2 regions of the Ruminiclostridium josui JCM 17888 genome follow, and region 1 is predicted to be linked to the other one. Evidence: riboswitches for the same ligand, from Rfam matches in the RefSeq annotation. Region 1 holds a riboswitch; the other holds the start of a gene.

Region 1 (8,153 bases):
CAGCGTGACATTCGTGAAATTCAGAATGCTAAATCTGCTATAGCTGCCGGAATAAGAGTACTTGTCAAAAATGCCGGAATTAGTTTTGATGATATTATGAAGGTGTATTTAGCAGGTGGCTTCGGAAGCTATATTAATATTGACAGTGCATTAAAAATCGGCCTTATCCCAAAAGAACTGGAAGGCCGCATAGTATCTGTGGGAAACGCCGCAGCCCAGGGAGCTATAGATGTTCTTAACAACAAGTCCCTATTGTCTGCGGCACAGGAAATAAGTAAATCCATTAATTACACAGAGCTTTCCAACAGTAAGGATTTTAATGATTACTACGTAGACTGTATGACCTTTGAGGAAATATAAATCGAATACGTTCTCTCTCTAAAGCACCTCATGCAGTCTGGAAGAATTTATTACTGCAACCGCCCTTTTTTTAAGGCGGTTGTATATTTCTGTAGCTTTACCGTCTGTAAAATCTCTGGTCTCAGGCGGATCGTCCTCAATTATAACAAGCTTTTCCGCCTGCTCCGCAGCCTCCAGATTTCTCATATTTTGCAATCCCAAAGGCATATTGCAGAGTATTGTTGTATGAGAATTCTTTATATATGCAATATTCTCATTGAAAAGTTCATCGGAAATGCAGGTGAAAGGCTTTTCCATAAGATAGTCTATACCAAACACTTCTGCTGATGCTATATCACTGTCGCCCTGAGAAAAAACCCCTGCCGATATATAATACCCTTGTTCGTAGAGCTGTCTTATTACACTTCCGGCTGTTCCACCTCCGCCTATTACGTGAAACCTTACTGATTTGTTTTTTTCATTAATCTTATGAATGTAAATATCCAACAAACCTGTTATTCTATTTTTGTAAACTAGTGCATTTACACCATATACTCTTGACAAATTCAGGGAGGTAAGTACATCCTCAGGACTTCCATCTGCAACAACCTGTCCGCCATTCATAAGAATAAGTCTTGTACAGTATTTCGCTGCAATTTTAAGGTCATGGATTGCCGCTAATACGGTTTTTCCTTGATCAGACAAGTCCCTTGAATATTTGAATATCTGTTCCTGATATGTTATATCCAGACTTGCAGTAGGTTCATCCAGAAGTATGACATCTGTTTCCTGTGTCAAGGTTTTGGCAAAAAGTACTCTCTGCCTTTCCCCTCCTGACATCTCATTTATTGCAAAATCTTCTAGCTTTTCAGTGTCTGTATACTCCATGTTTTTTCTTGCAATCTTATAATCCTCTTTACTCTCTCTTTGCAGTCTCTTAAGATAAGGATACCTTCCCATAAGTACTACTTCCCTTGCAGAGAATGGAAAATCTATTTGGGTATTCTGATGCATCAAAGCAACCTTTTCGGCAAGGCTTTTGTTACTTATATGATTTATCCATATTCCTTGGACCTTTACAGTACCTTCTGCTTTATAAATGCCGTTCAAACTTTTGAGCAGTGTGGTTTTACCTGCACCGTTGGGACCTATTAGACCAACAAACTCTCCTTGTTTTACTTTCAGGGAAATGTTATCAAGGATTCTTTTATTATTAATCTCATAACTGAGGTTTTGTATTTCAATAATGTTATCCATATTAGATTACCGTCCCCCCTTCCTTTTTGCTTCTTAGCAAAAGGTAAAGGAAATAAGGAGCTCCCACTAATGCTGTAATTATTCCTACTCCAATCTCATACGGAACAACTACCACACGTGCTACAAGATCACAAGCCACAAGAAAAATAGCCCCTCCGATACTGCTGGCAGGCAACAGCTTTTTATAATTGGGACCAACCAGAAGTCTCATTATGTGAGGAACAATCAGCCCCACAAAACTTATGGCTCCGCTTACGCAAACTGCACTTGCTGTGGCAATGGAGACCAATACCAGCAGTACGGTTCGTATTTTCCCTGAACTCAAGCCTACAGACTTTGCTTCCTCTTCTCCCAACATGAGAACATTTAAGTCCCTTGAAAAAACAAACATAAGTGTAACACTTAGAATAATTGGAACCACTACCAACTGTACGTGTTCCCAACGTCTGCCATCAAGGCCTCCTGTAGACCAGAAAAGAAACTCTTTAACCTGATAATCGTAGGATAGAGTTAATATAATATTTGTTATTGCTCCTATAAAAGTACTCACCGCAATTCCAGAAAGCATAAGTGTAAGTACAGGTACCTTACCTTTTTTGTAGGACAGTATGTAAATTACAAATATCGCAACAAATGCTCCCGTAAATGCAAACATCGGCATAAAATACATGCTTACAGCAGTTAACCCTAACTTTATAGCTAGAACAGCTCCTAAACCGGAACCACTGGATATTCCCAATAATCCCGGGTCTGCCATGGGATTTCTGAACATTCCCTGCATAACTGCACCGGATGAAGCAAGGGCTGTCCCTGCAAGTGCAGCTACCAACACTCTTGGAAACCTAACAAGAAAAATTATAGGTTCTTGTCCTTCAGCAAATGTTGCATTTTTTAAAATACCGATATTTTTCAAAATGATTTTAAAGGTATCGAAGAAAGGTACATTCACAGCTCCTATTGCTGTTCCCGCAACCATTACAATCAGCAGAAGAATCAGCATTCCCGGTATAATTCCTATATTTGTCAGGTTTTTTTTGATTTTAGTATTTTTCATGTTTCCTCCGGATTACTTAAACAGTTCCGGATAGGCAACCTTTGCTATATCCTCCACTGCCAGTACAGCGTATTGAGATGTTGATGAAATATGATTATAGGGTATTGAAATAATTTTATTATTCTTTACTGCGTTTATATCAGCAAGTGCCTTATCAGCCTTTATTTTTTCACTCAAAGAATCAAAGTTAATCTTAGTATCATAATACCAGGACGGCAGAATAATAATCTGGGGGTTATACTTTATTATCATTTCCTTAGACAACTCAGGCCATCCTTCAAGTCCATCCCTTGATACTGGGTTTATAAGCCCGGCTCTTGTAACAATGTCATCAAAATTAGTCCCCTTACCACTTGTGCTACTCATTTCACTGTAATCAAGTACAGTTTGTTTCTGGTCATCGTTAATTTGCTCAATTTTATCGGATATAACCTTTAGCTTTTGATTTATCCATTCAATTATTTCTTGTGCTTTGGCTTCCTCACCTACAATTTTTCCCAAAATTTCAAGGTTTTCTTTCACCTCATCAATATTTGATGGTATATTTAGCATAAACACTGTTATATTTGCATCTCTTAGCTGCTTAATGACATTTGCATCTGACATACTATCCATAAGAACAAGATCCGGCTGCAATGCAATTATTTTTTCCGCATTGGTCTCAGTTCTCTTCCCTACTCCCTTAGCTTCAGCCGCAATATTGGAAACATTGGCATCGTCTACATAATAAGTCAAAGCGGCAATTCTGCTTTTATCTATCATAGACATAAGCATTTCACAAGTACCAAGGGGCAAACTTACTATTTTCTCCGGCTTTGCCTTAATAGTTACCTTTGTGCCCTTTGAATCCTCCAATGTCAGAGGAAATTTTTCGGTTTTAGTGCTTGTATTAATTACCGGAGTGGTTTCCTGTGCCTGCTGATTTGCATTGTTATTACATGCCCCCAAGATTCCGGTTATAAAAATCACTGCTAATATCAAAGATAAGATTTTCAAATTTCTTTTCATTTTCTAGTATCTCCTAACATTACATATTTTTACTCTTTAAATACAAAAGCCCTTTAAACGTTTTGTGTTTAAAGGGCATAATTCCATCCGGATTTCAAATAAACACACCCCCTATCACTCGTAGAGTTAACAGTGTAAGCATACAGACAGGTATTCTGACTAAGGCATCAACACTCTCCATTCCTTCCCAGTTAATATACCAGTGGATTATATGGAGAACTCCTCCAACACAGCGGCGGGACCGTGCAGGGCTCAAACCTGCTTCCCTTATCTGTAGCTTTTATTAAGTTATACTGTATATACTAATATAAAATAAAGTTAATAGCAAATACAATTAGGAGACATTTTCGTCCAAATTTCTTACTTTAGCGAATCTGTCAATTCAATACCATATATGTCAAACTATATTAATATTTGATAATCTCTTTTAAAAAACTTTGTCCCGGGAATTTGTTCTCTGCATTAAAAACATCTGCAATGGTGCAGGCTATATCAGCAAAAGTTTTTCTTGTTCCAAGATTTATATCCTCTCGTATACCTTTGCCATAGATAATTACTGGTACATGTTCCCTTGAATGGTCAGTACTTGGAGTAGTAGGGTCACAGCCATGGTCCGCTGTAATTATCAGCATATCGTTGTCTTTCATTGCTGATAAAATTTCAGGCAACCTATTATCAAATTCCTCTAAAGCCTGTTTATAGCCTTGCGGATTATTTCTGTGTCCGAATACCATGTCAAAATCTACAAGATTTGTAAAAATTAAGCCTTTATTCTTTTGAGCCATAAATTTTAATGTAACGTCAACACCATCCATGTTGTTTTTTGTATGTTCAGCAACAGTGACTCCCTTTTTCGAAAATATATCCTCAATTTTTCCTACTGCAATAACATCCAGACCCTTTTTACTTAGAATATCCAAAACCGTATCCGATGTGGGCTCTGCAGAAAAATCCCTTCTGTTTGGTGTTCTTGTAAAATTACCCGGTTCACCTATAAACGGCCTGGCAATAACACGACCAACCATATGTTCCCCTTGCAGCATTTCCCTTGCTATACTACAAATACGGTACAATTCTTCCAAAGGGACAACTTCCTCATGGGCTGCTATCTGAAATACACTGTCCGCCGACGTATAGACTATAAGCTTTCCTGTTTTCATGTGTTCTTCGCCGTATTCCTTGATTATTTCAGTTCCCGATGCAGCGCAGTTTCCAAGAACACCTTTTCCTGTAAGTTTTATAAACTCATCAAGGACTTCTTTTGGAAAACCATCAGGATATGTGGGAAATGGGTACTTAAGCTGAAGTCCTGCGATTTCCCAATGCCCTGTTATAGTATCCTTTCCTTTTGAAACCTCCGCCATTCGCCCATAACTTCCTGTAACATGTTCCGGTACGGGAAGATAGTCCACTCCATCTATCTTTCCCAATCCAATACGACTAAGGTTAGGAAGGCTTATTCCATTGCAAACCTTCACTATATTTCCCAAGGTATTGCTTCCTTTATCTCCGTACTCTCCTGCATCCGGAAGTTCACCTATTCCCACACTGTCAAGTACAATCATAATCACTCTATCTATATTTGTCATATCTGCTCTCCCAATTATTTTTTAATACTTATATATTACTACTTATATGATACCAAAAATTTGGTTTTTCAAACATAATAAAAATTTAATCTAATATTATTTCCACATAATTCAAAAGTATACCAATTTCAATTAATATTGTGGTATAGTTTATTATAGTTCATACAAACAGGATACTTCCTGTACGAGACATCAGCCAAAATTCTATAAGAGGAATGGTTTACATAATGAAGAAAAAGATGATTATCTTTAAACGTACTTTTTACGTGTTGTGTATTATGTGTTTTCTGCTTTTAGTCAGCACAACAATAATACTTGCAATAAGCGGCCTTAGTTCAAACCAAATAAGCTCTGCAGCACCAAAGACCCCTGTTCAAAGCAGTATTGTTGCTGATTCATCAAAGAGCACTGATAGTACTCCTGACACACCCAAACCCTCAAACTCTACTCCGGTGCCTCAGTCTATAACAATATCTGCTGTAGGAGATATTATGCTGCATCAGGGAAATCTAAATAGTGCATATGATTCAAAAAGCAAGAAATATGACTTCAGCGGTTTCTTTGAATATGTGAAACCCTATTTGAGTTCATCTGACCTGACAATAGCTAATTTTGAAACCGTTACAGCCGGTGCAGATATCAAGTATAGAAGTTTTCCTCTTTTTAACTCCCCTGACAGTATACTTCAGGCTTTGTCTGGAACAGGAGTTGATATACTCTCTACAGCCAACAATCATTGCCTTGATTGGGGCGTAAATGGTCTTACAAGGACTATTCAAAAAATCAGTGAGTATAAAATGGTGAACATAGGAAGCTCTGTCAATGGTAAAGACAAATATGTTATTAAAGACGTAAATGGAATTAAACTAGGTATTCTAAGCTATTCTCAGTTTTTCAACGGCCATGAAGCAAAGTTAAGCAGTACTGATAAAGCCAAATACCTTAGTACATTAACCGAATCCAAGATTCAAAATGATATAAAAGAAGTAAAGGCAAAGGGAGCTGATACGGTTATAGCTGTCCTCCACTGGGGAAATGAATATATTCGTACACCAAGTACCTATCAGACAAATTTGTCAAAAAAGGTTTTGTCATGGGGAGCTGATATAATACTTGGTTCTCACCCCCACGTTGTTCAAAAATCTGAAATAGTAAAAGTAAACGGAAAAAATAAGTTTGTTATTTATTCCATGGGAAATTTTATATCCGGCTACAGGCGTACGGACAAAGCAAAACGGTTAAATAAAGTTTATACTGAAGATGGTGTTATCGTTACCCTCAAGCTTGAAAAAGACTACAAAGGCGGTATAAACATTAAAGATGTGACTTATATACCAACATGGGTTGATATGTATTCTTCAAAGAATAAAACTGTTTATAAAATACTTCCAGTTCCTTCGCCTGATGTAAATGCCTCTTATATAAACAGTAGAAATAAATCCTATGTAAAACAGTCATATAATAATACCATGAGTATAATGGCAAAATTCAATGGCAAATAAAAATTGTTATAGAAATTTACAAATTAAATAAATTCTTATAGAATATATTGTGGTATATATTGTTATAATTTAGAAAGGTACTTCAAAACATAATGCTTAATAATTATTATGATAGAGTTTTAAATGCATTCAAGAATACGTCCTATCGAAAATCAGTAATTGTTTCAGCAATATTAATAATTCTAAATGCATTTAAGATAACCCTTTTCAATTACTTAATTCTTCCGAAAACCGGCGTAAACACATTTGATTATAAATTGGGGATATCTTTACTTGTTAGTGTTATTGTTTTTTCTTTTGTTCTTACCCTGAAGTCAAGATATTTTTTTTTAGTCGTGTATATAATACAAGGAATATATTGTTTTACTAATATATCATACTTCCTTTATTACCACAGCTATCTGCATTTTCTTCAGTGGATTTCCTTGTTTAAGGAAGCAATGATTTCCGCTTCCCACTTTGCCAATCCTATAAGTGTTCAGCTGTTGGTAGTTTTTATTGATGTTCCGGTAGCTATATATATTTTCTTCAAGTGTTTCAAACCTGAAGTCAAAAGTACAAGGCTGCCTTTTTTACGAAATGCCGTTATTGGCTTATCCGCAGCTATTCTTATAGTAATTGAAATATTTAACTTTGCAAATGGACAGTCTGTTGTACAGTTTATGAAGGACAGGTATTCAGGAGAAACACGTATAGTGGAAAGATACGGTACTGTTGTAAACGGTGTAGTTAATATAGTTCAAAATAACACGGAAGAAAAGCTGATTAATCAATTGAATTACGGTAAAAATACTTCTTCCCCAAGTTCTGTAACTACTTCAAAGAGTACCTCACAGTCACCCAATTATGTATTAATACAAGTTGAATCGATGGATTCAAATATAGTTAAGCAAAAATATAAAGGCTCTTATGTCATGCCTTACCTTAACTCATTGATGGATAACAGTGTTTATTATCCGTACACCCTCAGCTATCACAAGGGTGGTGGTACGTCAGATGCTGAATTTTCAGTTATAAACAGTGTTGAGACTCTAGATGCCTTCCCGGCAATCAAGCTGTCATCATACAGCTATCCTAATTCGGTTGTATCCAAACTTGCAAAGGCTTCATATAACACAATGGCTTTTCACGGCAACGTGGGAACATTTTATAACAGAAATATAGCTTTCTCAAAAATGGGCTTTAAAAAGTTCTATGATATAAGCTCAATGAATTACGATGACGAAGGCTGGGGTGCACCAGACGACAAGGTCTTCTCATTTGCTTTTGAAAAGATTGAGAAAAGTACAAAGCCTTTTTACACACATATTATTACAATGACAAGTCACGGCCCCTTTGAAAGTGCCAGACATTATTATAATAACAAGGCTTACGACGATATAGAAAATGAAATTGTGAAGAACT
Region 2 (8,153 bases), 320 kb from region 1:
AAGAATTCCGGTAATTCACCTTCCACCGGAAAATCACAGCGAAAACCAATTTTTTGACCATTCAGCAATGCGGCAGAAATATGCTTTATGTTTTCTATGTTCAAAATATGAAGACCGTTTTCCTTTGTCCACACATCAACCGAAAAAACGCCGTTAATATCTGTAGCAGTAGTAATAATTGCCCTTCCTCCCAAAAAAGACGCCAATTTATGGGCCAGGCTGTTTGCACCGCCCAAATGCCCTGACAATATGGGAATCACATATTCTCCTGTTTCATTTATCACAATGACCGCCGGGTCGGATGCCTTATTTTTAAGGAATGGCGCAATTGCTCTTACGGCTATACCGGCAGCTCCAATAAATATTATTGAATTGCTGTCCTCAAAGGCTTTTCCTGTAAGTGCGCTAAGATTGTCTTCCATCTGAAGCAGCTCGCCGCCTCCATACTTTGAATATGCAACGATAGAATGTCCCTCTTCTTTAAGATAATCAACCAGGCGCTTACATAAGAGTGAGCTCTTTTGGGTAAAGGAAATCAAGGTTATCCTCATTGTTCTTTCGCCTTCCTGAATTCATGGGTAAAGCTTGCATCATAAAGCTTTGAAAGCTCGTGCTCACAAGAAAGAAAATCCCCTACAAGTATCAAGGCCGTTTTGGTAATATTGTTTTCCTTTGCACTTTTATGAAGCTCTGCAATTGTGGTACGGACAATCTTCTGCTCCGGCCATGTAGCCTTATAGACAATAGCAGCAGGCGTATCGGATTTGTATCCGCCTTTTACAAGCTTCTCACTAAGCTTCTCAAGCATTGAGGTCGTAAGGAACAAAACCATGGAAGCCTTATGAGATGCAAGCTTTTCTATATCCTCATCCGGAGGTACGGGCGTTCTTCCCTCCATCCTTGAAAGAATAACAGTCTGACTCACACCAGGCAGTGTATATTCAGCATTTAACACCGCTGCCGCACCGCAAAATGAACTGACTCCGGGCACAACGTTATAAGGAATTTTATGCTTGTCCAACAACTTCATCTGCTCCTTGATTGCTCCATAAATACTTGGATCGCCTGTATGCAGCCTTACCAGTATCTTATCAGGTGAATATTCTCTAACGAAAACATCTATAATTTCATCAAGTGTCATAGAAGCGCTGTTGTAAATCTTGCACTCAGGCTTTGTACACTTAAGGAGCTCCGGGTTAACCAAAGACCCTGCATATATGACAACATCAGCTTTTTTCAAAAGCTCCTGTCCCCTCACTGTTATCAAATCAACCGCGCCCGGTCCTGCTCCGATAAAATAGACCATTTTTATTCTCCTTTAACTATAATAATCGAAAAATAACTGCTATCTTCATTTAAGTCCCTAAGACTGTTATATATTTTCTCATTTTCCATAAAGCAGCATTCTACCATTTTGGAATTGTCAAGCAAATTATGCTTCTCCAGCTTCTGCTTTATGTTTAAAATACCCTTTCCGCTTTTCATAAGCACCTTGCTTCCGTTCAAACGTAAGAGTTCATCCGCACCTTCATAGGATGCAGGAACAATATGCAATGCTTCCTTCCCATTACACAATGAAATGCCCAGTTTGGCAGCAGCCGCGCAAAACGAGGAAATCCCGTTAACAATTTCAGCAGAATATCCTTTTTCAACAACCAACCTGTGCACATACATATATGTAGAATAAATTGTAGGATCACCGAGCGTTATAAATGCCAGGTTCAAGCCTTTTTCGAGCTCTGCACAAATCAGCTCTACACAAGCTTTATGACTCTCCCGCAGTATTGCTGTATCCCTTGTCATAGGCATACTGCAGTACATTATCTTTTTGCCGGAGATATACTCACCCACAATATTCAGAGCTGTTTTCTCGCCTCCGGTATCAGGTACTGCAATAATATCTGCCTTATGTAAAGTCTCAACCGCCAATAGAGTAAGAAGCTTCTTATCTCCCGGTCCAACACCAACTCCGTATAAAGTTCCTTTCAATGCCCAACCTCCTTTAGCTCATTGATAAAGTCCAACACATTATCTGTCTGCATTAACACGCCATTTTCATTTGAAAATACAAGAACCTCAATCCTTGCCTTATTCATCACACGATAATTTAAATGATATACTATTTTTCCCAATATGCTTTCATACACCATTTTGGATATATTGTTCTGCAACAGGATATTGTGAATTTCATCTGTTGTTTTTGCATTCATGATTTTTTCGACCGTTTCTTTTCCTGCACCGGCTAATGCACTGTGAGCGGCAAATATTTCATTTCTGCAGTCAGCAATTTTCGAATGTGTATTCATAACACCGGCAGCTAACTTGACCAATTTCCCTATATGTCCGACAAGCAGGATTTTTTTAAAGCCCAAATATATCGCATAATCAAGAGCTTCACCAATATAATTTGAAATTTTTACAGCGCTGTCAACATCAATGCCCAAATGCTCTCTGGCATAACCAACTCCATAATTTCCGGGAGAAATGAATAGCACGTTTTGACCGTTTTGCTTTCTGATAGACATTTCCAGCTTGATTGTATCTATCAATGCAGCTTCACTCATGGGCTCCACAATGCCTGTAGTTCCCAGGATGGATATGCCTTCGACAATCCCAAGCCTTTCATTGAAGGTTTTCTTTGCAATTTCCACTCCCTGGGGAACAAATATTTCCACATGAAATCCGCCATCGTATTTGTATAGACGGGCAACCTCTTCCAACGCATTAAAAATCATCTTTCTTGGTCCGGGATTGATAGCCGCCTCTCCTATTTTGCAGGGCAAACCCGCAGAGGTTACTCTTCCGACACCTATCCCTCCGTCAATGGAAATACCGGCTTTTGCCTTTTCAACCCTGGCATAGATCCTTATTCCGTTTGTTACATCAGGGTCATCCCCCGCATCCTTTATGATGCAACAGCTTGCGGAAGCTTCATTGAGAATGATATCTTCCGGCTTAAGAATTATTTCTTCCCCTCCGGGAAAAGTTAAAGAAACCTCCGGAATCTCTATCTTTTCAAAGAGCATAATTGCGCAGGCTTTTGCGGCAGCTGCCGCACAGCTTCCGGTTGTAAACCCTTTTCTTAGCTTTTTACCAGACTTTATTATATAATCATTCATTATTCCACCCACACTTATGCCTTTATATAAATTATGCGGGAAACTCACTATTTCAATTTCACAAAAACCGTAGAAGCATCGATATTTTGCTCATTGAAATTAGTGGTTTCTTGGCGCAAATTATATAGTACTGTATCAACGCAATTTCCTTTTTAGGTAGTTTTTCTTTTCTTCCAGTCATTAAGAGCTTTTCTCGCTTCGGATATGGTATTGGCATTCTCCGAAAATTCAAAGTCATCCTTTTCCTTTAGTATCTCCATCAAATGTCCGATTCGTGGAAGTCTTAAGTTTACACTCCTTATTTCATCCCTATGAGCGAATACTTCTTTAGGAGTACCTTCCAGCACAATCCTGCCCTGATCCATCACATAGGCATAATCACAGTAAAGCGGTACTATGTCAATATCATGGGTTGAAATAACCACAGATAATCCTAAATCCTTTTGTATTTTCCGAAGCAGTTTCATAATTTCACTAACTCCCATGGGATCAAGTCCTGCCGTAGGCTCATCAAGCACCAGCACTTCGGGCTCCATAGCCAGTACTCCGGCAATGGCTACACGCTTTTTCTGTCCGAAACTGAGACAGTGGGTTGGCTTATCCTTAAGGTGTGATATACCAATCCTGTCCATTGCAGCATTTACTCTCTTGCGGACTTCTTCTTCAGGCAGCTTCATATTTATTGGACCAAAGGAGATATCCTGAAGTACACTTGCCGAAAACAACTGGCTATCCGGGTCTTGAAACACAATACCCACAGATTTGCGAAGGTCTCTAAGGCCCTTTCGGGAATAGTCCAGCTGAAGTCCCTTAAACAGCACCTTACCGGCCGTTGGTTTGAGTGTTCCGTTTAGAGAAAGAAACAGTGTTGATTTTCCCGCTCCATTTCCACCCAGTACGGCAGTTGTCATTCCTTGCTTTATATCAAGTGTCACTCCCTTTAAAGCATGTGTTCCATCAGTATATGTGTAATGAAGGTCCTTTACCTCCAGGATGTTCTCTATCATGAATAACTCCTCCTATACTTGCTTTAAAGCTATTGAAGATAAAACAAGTATGACGTTGATGGTTACTGCCAGGACATATCCTTTCCAATGCTTTTCATAGGTTTCTTCAAGTACATTGAGCTCTCCCTCGTATCCTCTTGCCTCCAGTGCAGTGTATAGTTCATCCGAACGCTTGTATGATTTTATGAAGAGCATGGAAATCAATGAGCCTAAAGAGCGATATCCGGCAGTCAGGCTTGAATAGCCCATACGGCAATTCTGTGCATTATAGATGGTATCTGCAGTTTCCAGCAATACAAATATAAACCTGTATACAAGCCCCATAAGCTCCACTAAAAGCTTTGGCATCCGAAGTCTCCGTAGTGCCGCCAGCAAATCCACCATAGGGGTACTAAGGGACAGAAAATAAAGGCATGAGACAGCTCCCAGTGCTTTGAAAAACAGCTTAATCGCCTCTTGCAGCCCTTCATTTGAGACACCTATCCATGTTCCTGCAACAGGAATTGCTGCCAGCAGGCTTTCTGGTTGCTCGGATATATTCACTGCAACGGTAGACACCCCTATTATCAAAAAAGAAACAGGCAATAACAGTAGTTTTATAAAAAAACGGAGGGGAGTCCCACCTCTTGAGACGGTCATACCCCCCATAATAAAAATCACTGCAACCGATATTATCAAGTTATCTGCCCATAGACATACAGCCAGCGTCAGCAAGGCAAATGTAACCTTTTGCAAGGGGTCTGTATGTTTAAGCTTTGAGCTGTAAGCATATTTATCTATAGAAATCATGCGCTCTTCTCATCTTCTTTCTTTCTGCGGCCTTTCAAATAACCTAATCCATACCCGATTATGCCGGCGCCGATAGCAGCTTGCAATGCAAAAAGCAAGCTCTCAATCTCTCCGCTTTTCGGTTCAAAAATGGGTGAGAACCAAGGTTCATAATCTGCATTTATTTCTGCTATTGCCTCCTCCGCTTGCCCATCTGCTCCACCAAACTCAGCATCTTTAGCAATAAACAACGGAATAATTGCTAAAGCTATAATAATAAGAATCAACAGCAGGTTAACAGAAAGATTATTTTTTTTTGTTTGCCTTGTCGCTTCAGTTTGCATGATTAAGCCCCCTTTTGTAATAGATTTAAGCTCTTCAATTCATCTTTGCCATAAGCAGCTATGGCATTAAATATTAATACTGTAAGTATACCTTCACTGATTGCAAGAGGAATCTGTGTCACTGCAAAAATACCCATAAACTTAGCCAGTGATGCAGCAAAACCACCTACTTCAGCTGGAAAAGCTAGCGCAAGCTGCACTGATGTCACCATATACGTCAACAGATCACCCAGTGCTGCCGCTAAAAACACTGCCAGCCATTGAGGTCCTTTCGCTTTCTTTACCAGCTTGTACGTTGCAAATGCAACAATAGGTCCTACAACTGCCATTGAAAAGGTATTTGCGCCAAGCGTTGTTAGTCCGCCATGAGCTAAAAGTATAGCCTGAAACAAAAGCACTATCAGACCCAGTACTGACATAGCTGTTGGGCCAAAAAGGATAGTTCCCAATCCCAATCCTGTTGGATGTGAACAGCTTCCTGTAACAGAAGGTATTTTGAGTGCGGAAAGTACAAATGCAAATGCACCTGCCATTGCAAGATATATTTTTAATCGCGGATTTTCTCGTACAGTTTTATTTATTGAAAATAGTCCTATAACTATAAATGGTACGCACAATACTCCCCATGAGATTGCCCAGACCGGAGGTAAGAATCCTTCCATGATATGCATAGCTGAAGCCATTGTTGGCATCAGTATTACCATAAGTCCAAGACCCAAAGCCAATTGTAATTTTTTGGACATAATACTCACTCCTCATACAAATATTATTTTACAAACAAAAAACCTCTCAACATAAATAGTCAAGAGGTCATGCATACCCGGAATAATACTGTGCAGACATACACAACACCCCCTATCGCTCGTAGAGTAAATGGTGTTAAAAATGCAGGCAGGTCTTCTGGCTCAAGCATCATCATTCTCCAAACCTTCCCAGTTTCCCAGTGGTATCTATGGAGAACTCCACTTTTACAGCGGCGTGACCGCGCGGGATTTTCACCCGTCTTCCCTTTTCACTGATTCACACATTTTCTAGTAATGCATAACCAGCACCTGATTTTATATTAAATTATTAATATATTATATCATTATTCAGATTATTTCAATGGATTATTTCATGTTTTATAAGATAATTTTGTCCAGTTCTGTAATTGCTTTCAGTTATAGATGATTTGATTTGTTCAAGGTAATACCAGGAGCTATGCAATTACCTGTATATTTGAAGGTGTAAGCTCCTTGGCGAGTGCTTTTGTCACACCAATTATATCCGCCTTTGCAGCAGAATAATTAAACTCACAATATGCCCCATATGAAAGAAACATTTATTATCTTTACTTTTTCTCACAAGCATGTGCTTTAAAACACTTTGGGTGTACTTGAAAACACCTTTAAGATTACAAATCTAATCTTTAAAATCCAGTTCTAACGTGAGTGTGTATGCTGAACCCTATTCAGCTTTTCCTTTGCAGTAGATGCACCTAATTCAATCACCCCATAATTTGCAATACTTCTGCTCTCTTTGGGAAGTTCTCCTTTCTCTGCCATAGAAGTATAAATTGTATCGGCAACAATAATATGATCCAAAACCTTAATCCCAAGCGGATGAAAAATATCAACTATTCTCTGTGTCAATGTTTTATCTTCCATAGAGAAATTTTGGGAGCCTCCGGGATGGTTATGGGCTAAAATTATTGCGTTACAATCGCAGGCAAGAGCATATTTTAATATTTCTCGCGGATAAACTGGTGCCTGTCCGATACTCCCTTCAGACATGATTTTGGTTTCGATTATGTTATTACCGCTGTCTAAAAAAGAAACCATAAACCTTTCTTTATCCTTCATCCCTCCTAAAAGGGCTAAAAAGTACTGTCCTGATGCAGTTGATGAATTGAGTATAATCTTATCATCTTTCTCATAGACTTTCAAAATATTATAAGATGCAATAAATTCATTGAGAAGTCCGATTTTTTCCAGCTGTTTTTCATTCGGCTCCATGATGTGAGGATGTTCCAGGATATTGAAAGGGTTGTTTGTTTTCACGTACTGTTGAAGCTTTTTATAGGGGAGTCCTGTTAAGCTTGTCAGTCCTTTTAAGAATTTTTCGGTGTGTTGCATTTCCTGTTTCATGCTATGCTTGCCCCCCTTCTTCATCAAACATCTCAATGACGGACTTTATACTTTTCAACTTTTCACAAGTCTCAAGAGGTAAATCAATTGATTCCAGATTTATAAAAAAGTTTTTTATCCCCATGCACTGAAAGCATTTGTAGATTTTTTCGTTTGTGTTATCGTCCAGGTCAATTAGTTTAGCCAGTATATTCACACACTTTGAATATTCCGTATTCCTTGTTTCTTTTAAATTCATGGAGTTATCCCGCCTTTCATTTAACTTAGTTTTACGAATTACATATTCCTTTTTGGTGTTCTCCCTATGGAAACCGGAACTTGTATAAGGCTACATATGCTTAACCTTCAATAAGCTGCATAAATAACTGCTGATATTCATCCTCCATTAACTCATTTAACAGTTCAATCTGTTCAGAATTGAAGTGGTATTCGGCAATCATATCAACATGGGTTTTTGAGGCTAATTCTATATGCAGGATTGTTTCCGTAGTGGTAATAGTCTCTTCTACCTCGTTGCCGTCCTCATCTTCGGTTATAATGGTCTCCTCATGCTCAATCGTTTCTATCCAATAGTTAATTTGGTTCATATCCCAGAAGATACTGCGCAAGATGCCTACCTTTGTATCATCAAGAGTGGCGACATCCATACCATTATCGGGATCAGCAGCAGTCTTGACAGCATAAACAGGCAATATTTCTCTCCAGTTGTTAACGGTAGTACTGCTCCCGCTATTGGAGGACAACTCAAGCGTATCATGAGGGTTTTCAGCCTGTATTTGTTCGATTCTT

What was found. A riboswitch is a leader RNA that binds a small molecule or an ion and turns the genes downstream of it on or off. The one in region 1 is predicted to bind cobalamin.
Region 2: another riboswitch for cobalamin. It lies ahead of K412_RS0105365 (energy-coupling factor ABC transporter permease); the one in region 1 lies ahead of K412_RS0107015 (ABC transporter substrate-binding protein).

Annotation. Positions count from the first base shown of each region.
Region 1 covers NZ_JAGE01000001.1:1,472,928-1,481,080, forward strand. The annotation lists gene K412_RS0107000 (ASKHA domain-containing protein) at 1-360, shown strand, start outside; gene K412_RS0107005 (ABC transporter ATP-binding protein) at 379-1,596, opposite strand; gene K412_RS0107010 (FecCD family ABC transporter permease) at 1,598-2,650, opposite strand; gene K412_RS0107015 (ABC transporter substrate-binding protein) at 2,663-3,658, opposite strand; cobalamin riboswitch at 3,787-3,970, opposite strand; gene K412_RS0107020 (phosphopentomutase) at 4,066-5,247, opposite strand; gene K412_RS0107025 (CapA family protein) at 5,475-6,749, shown strand; gene K412_RS0107030 (LTA synthase family protein) at 7,175-8,153, shown strand, end outside.
Region 2 covers NZ_JAGE01000001.1:1,155,760-1,163,912, forward strand. The annotation lists gene K412_RS0105330 (cobalt-precorrin 5A hydrolase) at 1-551, opposite strand, end outside; gene cobM (precorrin-4 C(11)-methyltransferase) at 548-1,306, opposite strand; gene cobI (precorrin-2 C(20)-methyltransferase) at 1,309-1,989, opposite strand; gene cbiD (cobalt-precorrin-5B (C(1))-methyltransferase CbiD) at 1,986-3,119, opposite strand; gene K412_RS0105350 (ATP-binding cassette domain-containing protein) at 3,272-4,126, opposite strand; gene cbiQ (cobalt ECF transporter T component CbiQ) at 4,139-4,915, opposite strand; gene K412_RS0105360 (energy-coupling factor ABC transporter substrate-binding protein) at 4,912-5,238, opposite strand; gene K412_RS0105365 (energy-coupling factor ABC transporter permease) at 5,241-5,981, opposite strand; cobalamin riboswitch at 6,112-6,309, opposite strand; gene K412_RS0105375 (JAB domain-containing protein) at 6,660-7,364, opposite strand; gene K412_RS0105380 (hypothetical protein) at 7,366-7,602, opposite strand; gene K412_RS0105385 (hypothetical protein) at 7,703-8,153, opposite strand, start outside.